DNA from 2 places in the Bacillus sp. SCT118 genome. Region 2 is predicted to be linked to the other one. Evidence: a T-box and tRNA genes for the amino acid it is inferred to sense, from the RefSeq annotation. Region 2 holds a T-box; the other holds one or more tRNA genes.

Region 1 (7,824 bases), 300 kb from region 2:
ATTCAATTAGTAATACAAGATATCACATAGTGATTCTTTTTAACGGTTAAGTTAGAAAGGGCGCACGGTGGATGCCTTGGCACTAGGAGCCGATGAAGGACGGGACGAACACCGATATGCTTCGGGGAGCTGTAAGCAAGCTTTGATCCGGAGATTTCCGAATGGGGAAACCCACCACTCGTAATGGAGTGGTATCCATATCTGAATTCATAGGATATGAGAAGGCAGACCCGGGGAACTGAAACATCTAAGTACCCGGAGGAAGAGAAAGCAAATGCGATTCCCTGAGTAGCGGCGAGCGAAACGGGATCAGCCCAAACCAAGAGGCTTGCCTCTTGGGGTTGTAGGACACTCTGTACGGAGTTACAAAAGAACGAGGTAGATGAAGAGGTCTGGAAAGGCCCGCCATAGGAGGTAACAGCCCTGTAGTCAAAACTTCGTTCTCTCCTGAGTGGATCCTGAGTACGGCGGAACACGTGAAATTCCGTCGGAATCCGGGAGGACCATCTCCCAAGGCTAAATACTCCCTAGTGACCGATAGTGAACCAGTACCGTGAGGGAAAGGTGAAAAGCACCCCGGAAGGGGAGTGAAAGAGATCCTGAAACCGTGTGCCTACAAGTAGTCAGAGCCCGTTAACGGGTGATGGCGTGCCTTTTGTAGAATGAACCGGCGAGTTACGATCCCGTGCAAGGTTAAGCAGAAGATGCGGAGCCGCAGCGAAAGCGAGTCTGAATAGGGCGCATGAGTACGTGGTCGTAGACCCGAAACCAGGTGATCTACCCATGTCCAGGGTGAAGTTCAGGTAACACTGAATGGAGGCCCGAACCCACGCACGTTGAAAAGTGCGGGGATGAGGTGTGGGTAGGGGTGAAATGCCAATCGAACCTGGAGATAGCTGGTTCTCTCCGAAATAGCTTTAGGGCTAGCCTCAAGGTAAGAGTCTTGGAGGTAGAGCACTGATTGGACTAGGGGCCCCTACCGGGTTACCGAATTCAGTCAAACTCCGAATGCCAATGACTTATCCTTGGGAGTCAGACTGCGAGTGATAAGATCCGTAGTCGAAAGGGAAACAGCCCAGACCGCCAGCTAAGGTCCCAAAGTATACGTTAAGTGGAAAAGGATGTGGAGTTGCTTAGACAACCAGGATGTTGGCTTAGAAGCAGCCACCATTTAAAGAGTGCGTAATAGCTCACTGGTCGAGTGACTCTGCGCCGAAAATGTACCGGGGCTAAACGTATCACCGAAGCTGCGGACTGTTCTTCGAACAGTGGTAGGAGAGCGTTCTAAGGGCTGTGAAGCCAGACCGGAAGGACTGGTGGAGCGCTTAGAAGTGAGAATGCCGGTATGAGTAGCGAAAGAGGGGTGAGAATCCCCTCCACCGAATGCCTAAGGTTTCCTGAGGAAGGCTCGTCCGCTCAGGGTTAGTCGGGACCTAAGCCGAGGCCGAAAGGCGTAGGCGATGGACAACAGGTTGATATTCCTGTACCACCTCCTCACCATTTGAGCAATGGGGGGACGCAGGAGGATAGGGTAAGCGCGGTATTGGATATCCGCGTCCAAGCAGTTAGGCTGGGAAATAGGCAAATCCGTTTCCCATAAGGCTGAGCTGTGATGGCGAGCGAAATATAGTAGCGAAGTTCCTGATTCCACACTGCCAAGAAAAGCCTCTAGCGAGGTGAGAGGTGCCCGTACCGCAAACCGACACAGGTAGGCGAGGAGAGAATCCTAAGGTGATCGAGAGAACTCTCGTTAAGGAACTCGGCAAAATGACCCCGTAACTTCGGGAGAAGGGGTGCTCTGTTAGGGTGCAAGCCCGAGAGAGCCGCAGTGAATAGGCCCAGGCGACTGTTTAGCAAAAACACAGGTCTCTGCGAAGCCGTAAGGCGAAGTATAGGGGCTGACGCCTGCCCGGTGCTGGAAGGTTAAGAGGAGCGCTTAGCGTAAGCGAAGGTGCGAATTGAAGCCCCAGTAAACGGCGGCCGTAACTATAACGGTCCTAAGGTAGCGAAATTCCTTGTCGGGTAAGTTCCGACCCGCACGAAAGGCGCAACGATCTGGGCACTGTCTCAACGAGAGACTCGGTGAAATTATAGTACCTGTGAAGATGCAGGTTACCCGCGACAGGACGGAAAGACCCCGTGGAGCTTTACTGCAGCCTGATATTGAATGTTGGTACAGCTTGTACAGGATAGGTAGGAGCCTTGGAAACCGGAGCGCCAGCTTCGGTGGAGGCATCGGTGGGATACTACCCTGGCTGTATTGACCTTCTAACCCGCCGCCCTTATCGGGCGGGGAGACAGTGTCAGGTGGGCAGTTTGACTGGGGCGGTCGCCTCCTAAAAGGTAACGGAGGCGCCCAAAGGTTCCCTCAGAATGGTTGGAAATCATTCGCAGAGTGTAAAGGCACAAGGGAGCTTGACTGCGAGACCTACAAGTCGAGCAGGGACGAAAGTCGGGCTTAGTGATCCGGTGGTTCCGCATGGAAGGGCCATCGCTCAACGGATAAAAGCTACCCCGGGGATAACAGGCTTATCTCCCCCAAGAGTCCACATCGACGGGGAGGTTTGGCACCTCGATGTCGGCTCATCGCATCCTGGGGCTGTAGTCGGTCCCAAGGGTTGGGCTGTTCGCCCATTAAAGCGGTACGCGAGCTGGGTTCAGAACGTCGTGAGACAGTTCGGTCCCTATCCGTCGTGGGCGCAGGAAATTTGAGAGGAGCTGTCCTTAGTACGAGAGGACCGGGATGGACGCACCGCTGGTGTACCAGTTGTTCTGCCAAGGGCATCGCTGGGTAGCTATGTGCGGACGGGATAAGTGCTGAAAGCATCTAAGCATGAAGCCCCCCTCAAGATGAGATTTCCCATTCCGCAAGGAAGTAAGATCCCTGAAAGATGATCAGGTTGATAGGTCTGAGGTGGAAGTGTGGCGACACATGGAGCTGACAGATACTAATCGATCGAGGACTTAACCACATTTTGAATGATGTCACACCTGTTATCTAGTTTTGAGAGAACACTCTCAATTTGTTTGGTGGCGATAGCGAAGAGGTCACACCCGTTCCCATGCCGAACACGGAAGTTAAGCTCTTCAGCGTCGATGGTAGTCGGGGGTTTCCCCCTGTGAGAGTAGGACGCCGCCAAGCAATTGCACGTTAGTGCAATTATGGAGGATTAGCTCAGCTGGGAGAGCATCTGCCTTACAAGCAGAGGGTCGGCGGTTCGAGCCCGTCATCCTCCACCATTTTTCATTATACATATCGGTTTTACATATATGCCGGTGTAGCTCAATTGGTAGAGCAACTGACTTGTAATCAGTAGGTTGGGGGTTCAAGTCCTCTTGCCGGCACCACTTTTATATGATATAATATTCAAGTCTCTTGTAAGAAGAGCCATTAGCTCAGTTGGTAGAGCATCTGACTTTTAATCAGAGGGTCGAAGGTTCGAGTCCTTCATGGCTCACCATTTACATGTTGCGGATGTGGCGGAATTGGCAGACGCGCTAGAATCAGGCTCTAGTGTCTTTACAGACGTGGGGGTTCAAGTCCCTTCATCCGCACCATTTCTGCGGAAGTAGTTCAGTGGTAGAACACCACCTTGCCAAGGTGGGGGTCGCGGGTTCGAATCCCGTCTTCCGCTCCAACTATACCATCCACGCCGGGGTGGTGGAATTGGCAGACACACAGGACTTAAAATCCTGCGGTAGGTGACTACCGTGCCGGTTCAAGTCCGGCCCTCGGCATTAAGTTTTGCGCCCGTAGCTCAATTGGATAGAGCGTTTGACTACGGATCAAAAGGTTAGGGGTTCGACTCCTCTCGGGCGCGCCATGATCTATATGAAATCGGGAAGTAGCTCAGCTTGGTAGAGCACATGGTTTGGGACCATGGGGTCGCAGGTTCGAATCCTGTCTTCCCGACCATTCTTGGGGCCTTAGCTCAGCTGGGAGAGCGCCTGCTTTGCACGCAGGAGGTCAGCGGTTCGATCCCGCTAGGCTCCACTTGGTTTCAAAAAATATTTGGCGGTGTAGCTCAGCTGGCTAGAGCGTACGGTTCATACCCGTGAGGTCGGGGGTTCGATCCCCTCCGCCGCTACCAATGGACCTTTAGCTCAGTTGGTTAGAGCAGACGGCTCATAACCGTCCGGTCGTAGGTTCGAGTCCTACAAGGTCCACCACTATACGGAGGAATACCCAAGTCTGGCTGAAGGGATCGGTCTTGAAAACCGACAGGGGTGTCAAAGCCCGCGGGGGTTCGAATCCCTCTTCCTCCGCCATACATATTCCTAATCATCGCGGGGTGGAGCAGTTCGGTAGCTCGTCGGGCTCATAACCCGAAGGTCGCAGGTTCAAATCCTGCCCCCGCAACCAAATTTTAAAATGGTCCGGTAGTTCAGTTGGTTAGAATGCCTGCCTGTCACGCAGGAGGTCGCGGGTTCGAGTCCCGTCCGGACCGCCATTTAAATACTTAGGCTCGGTAGCTCAGTTGGTAGAGCAACGGACTGAAAATCCGTGTGTCGGCGGTTCGATTCCGTCCCGAGCCACCATTTATCATTATATTTTGGCGGTTGTGGCGAAGTGGTTAACGCACCAGATTGTGGCTCTGGCATTCGTGGGTTCGATTCCCATCAATCGCCCCAAATAAAAATTGCGGGTGTAGTTTAGTGGTAAAACCTCAGCCTTCCAAGCTGATGTCGTGGGTTCGATTCCCATCACCCGCTCCATTTCTATATCGTCATGGGCCTGTAGCTCAGCTGGTTAGAGCGCACGCCTGATAAGCGTGAGGTCGATGGTTCGAGTCCATTCAGGCCCACCATGACTTTTGTATTCCACAGTAGCTCAGTGGTAGAGCTATCGGCTGTTAACCGATCGGTCGCAGGTTCGAATCCTGCCTGTGGAGCCAAATGGAGAAGTACTCAAGTGGCTGAAGAGGCGCCCCTGCTAAGGGTGTAGGTCGTGTAAGCGGCGCGAGGGTTCAAATCCCTCCTTCTCCGCCATATGATTACAGATATAATAATTATCGGCCCGTTGGTCAAGCGGTTAAGACACCGCCCTTTCACGGCGGTAACACGGGTTCGAATCCCGTACGGGTCATCCAGAAGCCTTGCATATCCTGCAAGGTTTTTTTGTTTTATAAATCATGATATGTCTTAGATTTTGTTCTTTATTTTAAAAACAGACTACAAAAATCTCCATATATTTCGTTTTTCTTCAGAAAATGAAGTTAATTGTCTATAAGTATAAGCGCTTTCAGGAAAGGGCTTTTTTTTATTTCTTCGAATAAATACTATAAATGAAAACTATGATGTCAGAAAGGATGATTACATGGCCGCTGCCAGCCCGACAGCACATGATGTTTATCTTTTTCACGAAGGCAGTCTGTTTAAAAGCTATCAGCTGTTTGGCTCGCATTACCGCGAGCTGAATGGCAAAAGCGGATATGAATTCTGTGTGTGGGCGCCTCATGCGTTGGAAGTACGAGTGGCTGGAGATTTTAACAGCTGGTCTGGAGAAGAGCATGTGATGCACAGAGTGAATGATAATGGCATTTGGACGTTATTTATTCCAGGTATAGGAGAAAAGGAACGATATAAATATGAAATCGTGACGAATAACGGTGAGATCAGGCTGAAGGCAGATCCATACGCTATTTATTCAGAAGTCAGACCAAACACAGCGTCACTTACTTACGATTTGGAAGGGTACAGCTGGCAAGATCAAAAATGGCAAAAAAAACAGAAGGCTAAGACGCTGTATGAAAAACCTGTTTTCATTTATGAACTGCATCTTGGATCTTGGAAGAAGCATTCTGATGGCAGGCATTATTCCTATAAAGAATTAAGTCAGACGCTTATCCCTTATATCAAGGAGCATGGGTTTACCCATATTGAACTGCTTCCGGTGTATGAGCATCCATATGATCGTTCATGGGGGTACCAAGGAACGGGGTATTACAGCCCGACAAGCAGGTTTGGCACGCCGCATGATCTGATGAAGTTTGTTGATGAATGTCATCAACAAAATATCGGAGTCATTTTGGATTGGGTCCCCGGACATTTTTGTAAAGATGCACATGGACTCTATATGTTTGATGGAGAACCGCTTTATGAATACAAAGAAGAACGTGATCGGGAGAACTGGTTATGGGGCACGGCAAACTTTGACCTGGGAAAACCGGAAGTTCATAGTTTTTTAATTTCGAATGCGTTGTACTGGGCGGAATTCTATCATATAGATGGATTTAGGGTTGATGCAGTGGCTAATATCTTGTATTGGCCAAATCAGGATGAACGCCACACGAATCCATATGCTGTTGATTTTTTAAAAAAACTCAATCAAACCATGAGAGAGGCATATCCCCATGTGATGATGATTGCGGAAGATTCTACAGAATGGCCTCAAGTGACAGGTGCCGTTGAGGAAGGGGGGCTTGGTTTTCATTATAAATGGAATATGGGATGGATGAATGACGTACTGAAATACATGGAGACGCCGCCCGAAGAAAGGCGGCATTGTCATCAGCTTATCTCTTTTTCATTACTATATGCGTTTAGTGAGCATTTTGTATTGCCGTTTTCTCATGATGAAGTCGTATACGGAAAAAAATCACTTCTTAATAAAATGCCTGGCGACTACTGGCAGAAATTTGCCCAGTATCGGCTTTTGCTGGGCTATATGACAGTGCATCCCGGAAAGAAATTGATCTTTATGGGATCAGAGTTTGCCCAATTTGATGAATGGAAAGATACAGAACAGCTTGATTGGTTTTTGGACTCCTTCCCCATGCATCAGAAAGCCAGCGTTTTTACGCAAGATCTTCTCCGCTTTTACCAAAAAAGCAAAATCCTTTATGAGCATGACCATCGTGCACAATCGTTTGAATGGATTGATGTCCATAATGACGAACAATCAATCTTTTCTTTTATTCGTTATGGCAAAAAGCACGGTGAGGCGCTTGTCATCATTTGTAATTTTACACCCGTGGTCTATCATCAATATGATGTTGGAGTTCCTTTTTTTACTCAATACATTGAAGTGCTTAACAGTGACAGTGAAACATATGGAGGCTCAGGACAAATCAACAAAAAGCCGTTATCGGCTAAAAAGGGAGCACTTCATCATAAACCGTGTTATATCACGATGACCATCCCCCCTTACGGCATCTCGATTTTACGGGCGGTTAAAAAAAGAGGAGAGATAAAAAGATGAAAAAACAATGTGTAGCCATGCTCCTTGCCGGCGGGAAGGGCAGCCGTCTCAGCGGATTAACAAAAAATATGGCCAAACCGGCTGTATCTTTCGGGGGAAAATACAGGATTATTGATTTTACCCTAAGCAACTGTTCTAATTCAGGCATAGACACAGTCGGGATTTTAACGCAATATCAGCCGCTTGAGCTGAATTCCTATATTGGGATCGGCAGTGCATGGGACCTGGATAGATATAATGGCGGCGTGACGGTTTTACCCCCTTATGCCGAGTCATCAGAAGTCAAATGGTATAAAGGGACGGCAAGCGCCATTTATGAAAATCTCAATTATTTGAATCAGTATGATCCTGAGTATGTACTGATTTTGTCAGGAGACCACATATACAAAATGGACTACGGCAAAATGCTTGATTATCACATTGAAAAGAAAGCAGATGTGACCATCTCTGTCATCGAAGTGGGCTGGGAGGAAGCAAGCCGGTTCGGCATCATGAAGGCCAATCCAGATGGGACGATCACACATTTTGATGAAAAGCCCAAATTCCCTAAGAGCAATCTTGCCTCAATGGGGATTTATATATTCAATTGGCCGCTTTTGAAACAGTATCTTGAGATGGACGAT
Region 2 (7,824 bases):
ATGCCGTTGAGCTTCATGGCGGATGACCTGTAAAGCTTCCGGCTGGGTAACTGCTGTAACGATTGGAATACCTTCTTTAATAATACCGGCCTTTTCTCCTGCAATTTCTTCAATGGTGTTTCCCAAAATGTTCATATGATCGTGTCCGATGCTTGTAATCACAGTTAAGAGCGGTTCAACCACATTAGTAGAATCGAATCTACCGCCCAGACCTGTTTCAAAAATAACAAAATCGACCTTATGAAACTCTGCGAAATATAAAAATGCACAAGCTGTCATAATTTCAAATTCTGTCGGCTGTCCGTATTCCGTTTGATCAAGGGCTTCAACGTGCGGTTTCATTTGATTGACAAGTGCTGTCCATTCCTCATCTGAAATCGGTATCCCGTTTACGCTGATCCGTTCATTAAACGTAATAATATAAGGTGATGTAAATGTTCCAACCGTATATCCGGCTTCCTGCAGCATAGAACGGATAAAAGCGACAGTTGATCCTTTACCGTTTGTTCCTGCGACGTGGAACGCCCGGATTTTTTTTTCAGGATGTCCTAACCGCGCCATCAGCTGTTTCATTCGGCCAAGTCCGGGCTTCACCCCGAATTTCAGCCTCCCGTGAATCCAGCTGCGCGCATCTTGATATGCAGTAAACAATGATAATCCCCTCTTTTATAAGACAAGGCGGTTTCTCTAGAAACCGCCCCGGCTTTTCATTAACCCTTCAGCTCAGCCATTCGTTTTTGAACAGCGTCACGCTTCGCCACATAATCTTTTTCTTTTTCACGTTCTTCATCAATTACGTGTGCAGGCGCTTTTTTCATAAATCCTTCATTTCCAAGTTTCTTTTGGACACGCTCAACTTCTTTTGTCAGTTTATCAAATTCTTTTTGCAGACGGGCAATTTCTTCATCAATATTGATTAAGCCTTCAAGCGGAAGAATAACCTCTGCTCCTGAGACAACGGCCGTCATCGCCTTATCAACAGCCTCAATATCGGTGCCGATTTTAAGCACGCTCGGATTCGTAAAACGTTCAACATATGAACGGTTCGCTTCGAGGCGGGCCGCTATTTCGTCTGTGCTTGTTTTAATATATAGTTCAACCTGCTTGCTCATTGGCGTATTGACTTCACTGCGGATATTACGCACAGAACGGATCAGCTCAACAAGAAGCTTCATGTCAGCTGCCGCTTCAGTATCGGTATGCTCCGGCACTACTACAGGCCATTGACTTACTGTAATCGATTCCCCTTGGTGAGGAAGGTGCTGCCAAATTTCCTCCGTTAAGAATGGCATAAACGGATGGAGCAGACGCATCGTTTGATCAAGTACGTAAGCAAGGATGGAACGGGTAGTTTTCTTAGCCGCTTCGTCTTCTCCATAAAGCGGAAGCTTCGCCATTTCAATATACCAATCACAGAAATCATCCCAGATAAAGTTATATAAATGGCGTCCTACTTCACCAAATTCATATCGGTCAGCAAGCTGGGTCACGTGCTCGATCGTTTCATTTAATCGCGTTAAAATCCACTTGTCAGCGACTGACTTTTCGCCTGACAGATCAAGCTCATCGTACGTCATGCCATCCATATTCATTAATGCAAAACGGGAGGCATTCCAAATTTTATTGGCAAAATTCCAGGTCGATTCCACTTTTTCATAGCTGAAGCGCAGATCCTGGCCAGGAGAGCTTCCAGTCGCAAGGAAATAACGCAGAGAATCGGCTCCGTACTTGTCAATCACATCCATCGGGTCGACACCGTTGCCAAGAGATTTACTCATTTTCCGGCCTTGCTCGTCACGGATTAAGCCGTGGATTAAAACATCTTTGAACGGGCGCTCGCCTGTAAATTCAATGCCTTGGAAAATCATGCGTGATACCCAGAAGAAAATGATATCGTACCCTGTCACGAGAACATCTGTCGGATAGTAGCGTTTAAAGTCTTCAGCCGTTACATCAGGCCAGCCCATTGTGGAGAAAGGCCATAGCGCAGAACTGAACCATGTATCCAGTACGTCTGTATCCTGTTCCCAAATTTCGCTGTCTTCCGGCGCTTCAAGCCCGACATATAGCTCGCCTGTTTCTTTATGATACCAGGCAGGAATACGATGGCCCCACCACAATTGACGGGAGATACACCAGTCGCGAATGTTTTCCATCCAGTGTAAATACGTTTTTTCGAAACGGTCAGGCACAAAGTTGACCTTTTCTTCTTTCTTTTGCAACTCAATCGCTGCATCAGCAAGCGGCTGCATGCGCACAAACCATTGTGTAGAAAGATAAGGCTCCACAACAGCCCCGCTTCGTTCACTATGGCCGACAGAGTGCATATGATCCTCGATCTTGAAGAGAACTCCCGCCTCCTGTAAATCTTTTACGAGCTTTTTGCGGCATTCAAAACGATCCATACCTTGATATTGCAGCGCATTTTCATTCATCGTGCCATCTTCATTCATGACAAGAATGCGTTCTAAATTGTGGCGGTTGCCAAGCTCGAAGTCGTTCGGATCATGAGCAGGCGTAATTTTCACGGCACCTGAACCAAATTCCATATCAACATAGTCATCACCGACAATCGGAATTTCACGATTTACAATCGGCAGGATCACCGTTTTTCCGATAAGGTGTTTATAGCGCTCGTCTTCAGGGTGAACGGCAACAGCTGTATCACCGAGCATTGTTTCAGGACGTGTCGTCGCAATTTCAATTGAGCCTGAACCGTCAGCAAGCGGATAGCTCATATGATAGAACGCGCCTTTAACATCCTTGTAAATCACCTCAATGTCGGATAGGGCTGTTTTTGTCGCTGGGTCCCAGTTAATAATATATTCGCCTCTGTAGATCAGGCCTTTTTCATAAAGCTTAACGAATACTTCCCTTACCGCTTTGCTCAAGCCTTCATCCAGCGTAAAACGTTCACGGGAATAATCTAGGCCAAGACCTAATTTCGCCCACTGGCTGCGAATAAAGTCAGCATATTCTTCCTTCCACTTCCACGTTTCTTCGAGGAATTTTTCACGGCCTAAATCGTAGCGAGATTTGCCTTCTTCACGAAGTTTCGCCTCCACTTTAGCCTGTGTCGCGATGCCGGCGTGGTCCATGCCTGGAAGCCACAGCACATCATAGCCCTGCATGCGTTTCATTCTTGTTACAATGTCTTGCAGCGTTGTGTCCCATGCGTGGCCAAGGTGAAGTCTTCCTGTTACGTTTGGCGGCGGGATGACAACAGAGTATGGCTCTTTTGTCTGGTCACTGCCCGCTTCAAAAAATTTGCCTTTTAGCCAAAAATCATATCGGTCTTTTTCAACCGCTGCCGGATCATATTTCGTCGGCATTGTTTGTTCATTCGTTTCCATCATAACCCTCCAGCATGTTTAAAAATGGCTGAGAACGAAAAAAGAGCTCTTCATCCCTGTAAAAGGACGAAAAGCTCTTTCGCGGTACCACCTTTTTTCATGAACTCTATCAGTTCATGCACTTATAACGGATAACGGGTGTTTCCCGAATTTCTCTACTCTTCTTTCAAGAAATTATGCTCCCGGGCGACCTTCCAATCAGACAACATAAGAAGCCTTTCAGCAAACGGCTTCTCTCTCTGCATGCGCCTTTTTTGTACTCTTCCCGTTCTAAGCAGGTGTATTTATCAGCTCATTGTATACATTATTTATGTTCTTTATTATAGTAAAAGTGTTTTTGATTCGTCAATCATCTTTTCCAAAAACACCGCTTTCTATACAGATGGGCAGGCACCTATTGCCCAAGTTTACATATGATACTTGTAAATGCGTAGAGGAGGATGCACCGTGAAGAAACGTTTCAGCTCTTATTCGCTGCCGCCATGGGTAAGGCAAATTCGGCTTGTATCCGCACAAGTGATTATTCCCATTACGATTTTTCAAGGAATCAGAACCATTTTCTTTCCGACAACCTTTGATGTTTTGCTGCTCGCAATCCTAATCTTTTTAGCTTGCGCCCTTCATTTAGAATGGATATAAACAAACAAGTCCGCGCCATTAAGACGTGGACTCGTTTTCAGCCTGAAATTTTTTCTCTTGTTCAATCTGATGGATTTTCATCACAAACGGCTCTATATTTTTCATTTGCCAATAAGCCTTTAATAATTGTGTACATTCCTCTTTTTCATGCTGTCTTTTCCCAGTTTGATAACCGTTCAGCACCTTGTACATGGCTGCCGGATATGCCATATAGCTGAGAAAAAGGCTGACTTCCGCTTCACGCAAAGGGAATGATTTCGTATATCCATAAAACCATTCGACGCATTCCGGACAAGCTTTCGGAAAGCCTCTGAACATTTTTGTATAAAAGCCGAGCAGGTCGTTTTGCGGCGGACCGACAGATGCTCTTTCGAAGTTTGTAAAATATCCGGTCCCGGCATCATTATACAGAAAATGGTGTATAGACAGGCTGCCGTGGTTCATTACAACCCTTGAAACGTCCTTTTCCTTTGCAGACTCATACCAGTCCTCCAACCGTTCCAGCGCAAAATTCACCGCGGAAATGGTTTCTGAAAAATAGGTTATGGCCTGGAGTTCAAAAGGAGAAAGGTACCACTCCTTCTCCGCTCTATCCACAAACTGCTCATAGAAAATTTTATCTTGTTCCCACTTTTTTTTCGTTTGCCCGTAATAACGTTCAATCTCATCACGTCTAACCTTTAGTTCCTGCGCGGTTCTCTCGTGAAGACGGGCTGTTTCTCTAAATAAATAAGCATGCTTCTGATCCCGCTCTTCCTCTTGGTCAAATTGGAGCCAAGGCATTAAATAGTAGGTATCTCCGTATTGTATGCCTGCTGAGAAAAACTCACCGCTATTTGTTCTGTAAACGGGAACGAATGAACGAAAGCCTTTTTCCTCAATCGCCACCATATGATCTGTAAAATGCTTGCCGCGACCCTCTTTCAATTTTTTCAGGGCAAATATGCCGTAGTCTGTATACACTTTCCAAACAAGAGGACTGACAGGCTCAATAAATTGAGCAGTCAGTCCGTATTCCTGAAGAACCGATTGGGTATCTTCCATTTCATTCACCACATTTTCCGATCACTTACGGTTTACGCATGGCTATTTTTATATTGAGGAATATAGAGAATCTGTCCTGCTTTTAATTCATCATCCAAGGCTAAAGAATTCATCCTGATCAGCTGCTGGGATGTAATTTCATACCGTTCGCATAAACGCTCGATCGTATCTTCCTGCTGCACAATACAAATTTTCATTCTTGAAAACTCATCCGCTTCTTTTGTAAAGAGTTTGGTTAAATAAAGAGAATTATCACTTTCCTTTGTTTGAGGTTCCTTCGTTTCAGCAGCAGGAGCAACCCTAGGAACAGCATCCGTTTCCTTCCTTTCAGTCTCAGAAGATTCAGGCAGCTGGAAGGATTGAAAAGGTGTTTCTTCCTTAGGCTCTTCAGCTGATGGTGTTTTTCTCACTTCAATTTCGAAGCTCTCTTCCTCTTGTTCTTCCTCCTCCAGCAGCTTAGGCGCTGAATAAAAAGAATCCTCCTCTTCTTGTTCAGGCAGGAAGGTACGGTATGCCGGTTCAGGCAATTCTTCTTGAGATGCCTCCTCCGAGCTTGTTTTTTGGTTGAAATGGAAATGTAAATCGGCTTTGTCATTCTCCACATATACAGCTGAAGCTGTTTCTCTGCTATCTTCTACGGAGAGAGCGGCCTCTGATACACTCTCCAAAGCTTCATCCGGTTCCGCCTCTTCTTGGCAAAGCGCAGGATCAGCCTGATCCGATTGAGCTGCTTCTTCATTTTGAGCCTCTTGGCGCAGCGCATATTCATGATTGGGAGACACTGTTGTTTCCGTTTTTTCCTCAGCAATCACAGTCTCTGAATGAAGCTCAGCTTCCAAAGCAGGCGATTCTTCTGCTCCAGCGTGTTCACGAAGCTCAGTCTCCGCTGGAGCGTCTGCTTCTTCACGAACATCCGCTATTGCAGCTGCCGGCTCTGCCGTTTCTTTTTTTGCTTTAACGATCTCTTGAATCTCTATTTCTGAAGGATCAGGTTCTGGCTCAGATTCTTCTGTTTCCGATTCAGCACGAACTTCCGTTTCCGGCACAGCAAGCTCTTCTGACTCTTCTTCCTCTTTCACATCTTCTCTGGCCTCTGGTTCTGAAGCAACCGATTCAGGCGGCTCAGATTTTGCTTTTTCTGTCTCCAGTTCTTCACGGAGCCCCGCTTTCGAGATAAAAAGTTCTGGCGGTTCGGCTGGCGGTTCATGCTGAAGAACTGCTTCCTCTGCCGATGATGCACCCGGTTCTTCTACTACACTATGTGCCGGCGGCTCTGAAAGCTCTTCCTCCCTGAATGCCGCAGGAGCTTCATATAAAGGTATCTCCTGCTCTTTGTCTTGCGTATCGTCCAGAAGCCCTTCGATCGCTAAATCAGCTTGAATTGTTAAAATGCGCGAATCCGTCAATTGATAGTCAAATGCGTCAATAAAGACGAAGACATCCTGTAAATGGCTCACTTTATTTTTCGGAATGGTAATATCCACAGGAAAACAGTGAGTCAGTTCCGCACTTCCATCCTCTCTCTTTCTAACTTGTTCAACAAACCGCTTATCTGTATAAATCTCTTCGGTATGTTTGTTTTGATCTATGTTGTACTCACCTGTAAGTTCAAGCGATCCTATGATTGATACATAATCATTTACTTCCTGAACCCTAATATCAGGATCTAATGAAATAGAAAGCAGTTCAGAAACTTCCTGTCCTTTTTGGAAACAGATCGATTCTTCTACAGAAAATTGCAATCGATGATTTTGCGGCAAGTTCATATCCTCCTTTCATCTAATCCTTAAAATTAGATGTCACTAAAGGTGTATGTATGAACTGGAGAAAATATGAGTGGGAGAGCACGAAAAAACCGGCACAAGTAGTCCTTGATACCGGTTTTCACTCTTATCTGCGGCTGATCTCAGCAAATACTTTCTCAGCTGCCTGGATTGTGTTTTCAATATCTTCATCAGTATGGGCCGTTGAGAGGAAAAGACCTTCGAATTGTGATGGCGGAAGGAATACCCCTTCATTTGCCATCCCTTTATAATAGCTTGCGAACAGCTTCAAATCAGATGATTTCGCTGTTTCATAATTGATGACTGGTTCGTTTGTAAAGAAGAAACCGATCATCGAACCTGCACGGTTAAAGGTATGCGGAATGCCATGTGCCTCGGCGGCTTTTGAAATTCCTTCTTCCAGTCTGTCGCCTTTTTTGATGAAATTCTTGTAGGAATCAGGTGTCAGCTGTTTCAATGTCTCTAAGCCAGCCGTCATTGCAAGCGGGTTGCCTGACAATGTACCAGCTTGATAGATCGGACCGCTTGGAGCGATCTGCTCCATGATTTCTGCCTTTCCGCCATAGGCCCCGACAGGAAGTCCGCCCCCAATTACTTTTCCTAAACAAGTCAGATCAGGCGTTACGCCGAAGTAGCCTTGAGCGCAGTTATAATCGACCCGGAAGCCTGTCATCACTTCATCAAAAATCAGCAGGGAGCCGTACTGCTCAGTGATATCACGCAGACCCTGCAGGAAACCTTCTTGCGGCGGAACAACACCCATATTTCCGGCAACTGGCTCTACAATGACTCCCGCAATGTCTTCACCGAATTGCTGGAAAGCAAGCTTTACACTTTCTAAATCATTGTACGGAACGGTGATGGTGTTTTTCGCAATGCCTTCAGGCACCCCCGGGCTGTCAGGCAGACCGAGAGTGGCAACACCTGAACCAGCTTTAATCAAGAGAGAATCGCCGTGCCCGTGGTAGCAGCCCTCAAATTTTAAAATCTTGTTGCGCCCTGTA

Evidence for each region. A T-box is a leader RNA that pairs with one kind of tRNA and senses whether it is charged. The one in region 2 lies ahead of valS (valine--tRNA ligase), so its partner is inferred to be a tRNA-Val.
Region 1: it encodes a tRNA-Val, which carries the amino acid that the T-box ahead of valS (valine--tRNA ligase) is inferred to sense. The anticodon was not compared.

The regions. Positions count from the first base shown of each region.
Region 1 is NZ_CP191225.1:1,077,253-1,085,076, forward strand. It holds rRNA gene ACQVGT_RS05380 (23S ribosomal RNA) at 45-2,972, shown strand; rRNA gene rrf (5S ribosomal RNA) at 3,027-3,142, shown strand; tRNA gene ACQVGT_RS05390 (tRNA-Val) at 3,165-3,240, shown strand; tRNA gene ACQVGT_RS05395 (tRNA-Thr) at 3,273-3,348, shown strand; tRNA gene ACQVGT_RS05400 (tRNA-Lys) at 3,386-3,461, shown strand; tRNA gene ACQVGT_RS05405 (tRNA-Leu) at 3,472-3,558, shown strand; tRNA gene ACQVGT_RS05410 (tRNA-Gly) at 3,564-3,638, shown strand; tRNA gene ACQVGT_RS05415 (tRNA-Leu) at 3,653-3,738, shown strand; tRNA gene ACQVGT_RS05420 (tRNA-Arg) at 3,748-3,824, shown strand; tRNA gene ACQVGT_RS05425 (tRNA-Pro) at 3,840-3,916, shown strand; tRNA gene ACQVGT_RS05430 (tRNA-Ala) at 3,922-3,994, shown strand; tRNA gene ACQVGT_RS05435 (tRNA-Met) at 4,015-4,091, shown strand; tRNA gene ACQVGT_RS05440 (tRNA-Ile) at 4,094-4,170, shown strand; tRNA gene ACQVGT_RS05445 (tRNA-Ser) at 4,177-4,269, shown strand; tRNA gene ACQVGT_RS05450 (tRNA-Met) at 4,287-4,363, shown strand; tRNA gene ACQVGT_RS05455 (tRNA-Asp) at 4,375-4,451, shown strand; tRNA gene ACQVGT_RS05460 (tRNA-Phe) at 4,464-4,539, shown strand; tRNA gene ACQVGT_RS05465 (tRNA-His) at 4,557-4,632, shown strand; tRNA gene ACQVGT_RS05470 (tRNA-Gly) at 4,643-4,716, shown strand; tRNA gene ACQVGT_RS05475 (tRNA-Ile) at 4,732-4,808, shown strand; tRNA gene ACQVGT_RS05480 (tRNA-Asn) at 4,821-4,895, shown strand; tRNA gene ACQVGT_RS05485 (tRNA-Ser) at 4,899-4,989, shown strand; tRNA gene ACQVGT_RS05490 (tRNA-Glu) at 5,015-5,086, shown strand; gene glgB (1,4-alpha-glucan branching enzyme) at 5,318-7,201, shown strand; gene ACQVGT_RS05500 (glucose-1-phosphate adenylyltransferase) at 7,198-7,824, shown strand, end outside.
Region 2 is NZ_CP191225.1:1,380,617-1,388,440, reverse strand. It holds gene ACQVGT_RS06970 (bifunctional folylpolyglutamate synthase/dihydrofolate synthase) at 1-651, opposite strand, end outside; gene valS (valine--tRNA ligase) at 711-3,353, opposite strand; T-box leader at 3,413-3,635, opposite strand; gene ACQVGT_RS06960 (YszA family small membrane protein) at 3,801-3,992, shown strand; gene cotN (spore coat protein CotN) at 4,011-5,036, opposite strand; gene spoVID (spore coat morphogenetic protein SpoVID) at 5,069-6,796, opposite strand; gene hemL (glutamate-1-semialdehyde 2,1-aminomutase) at 6,927-7,824, opposite strand, start outside.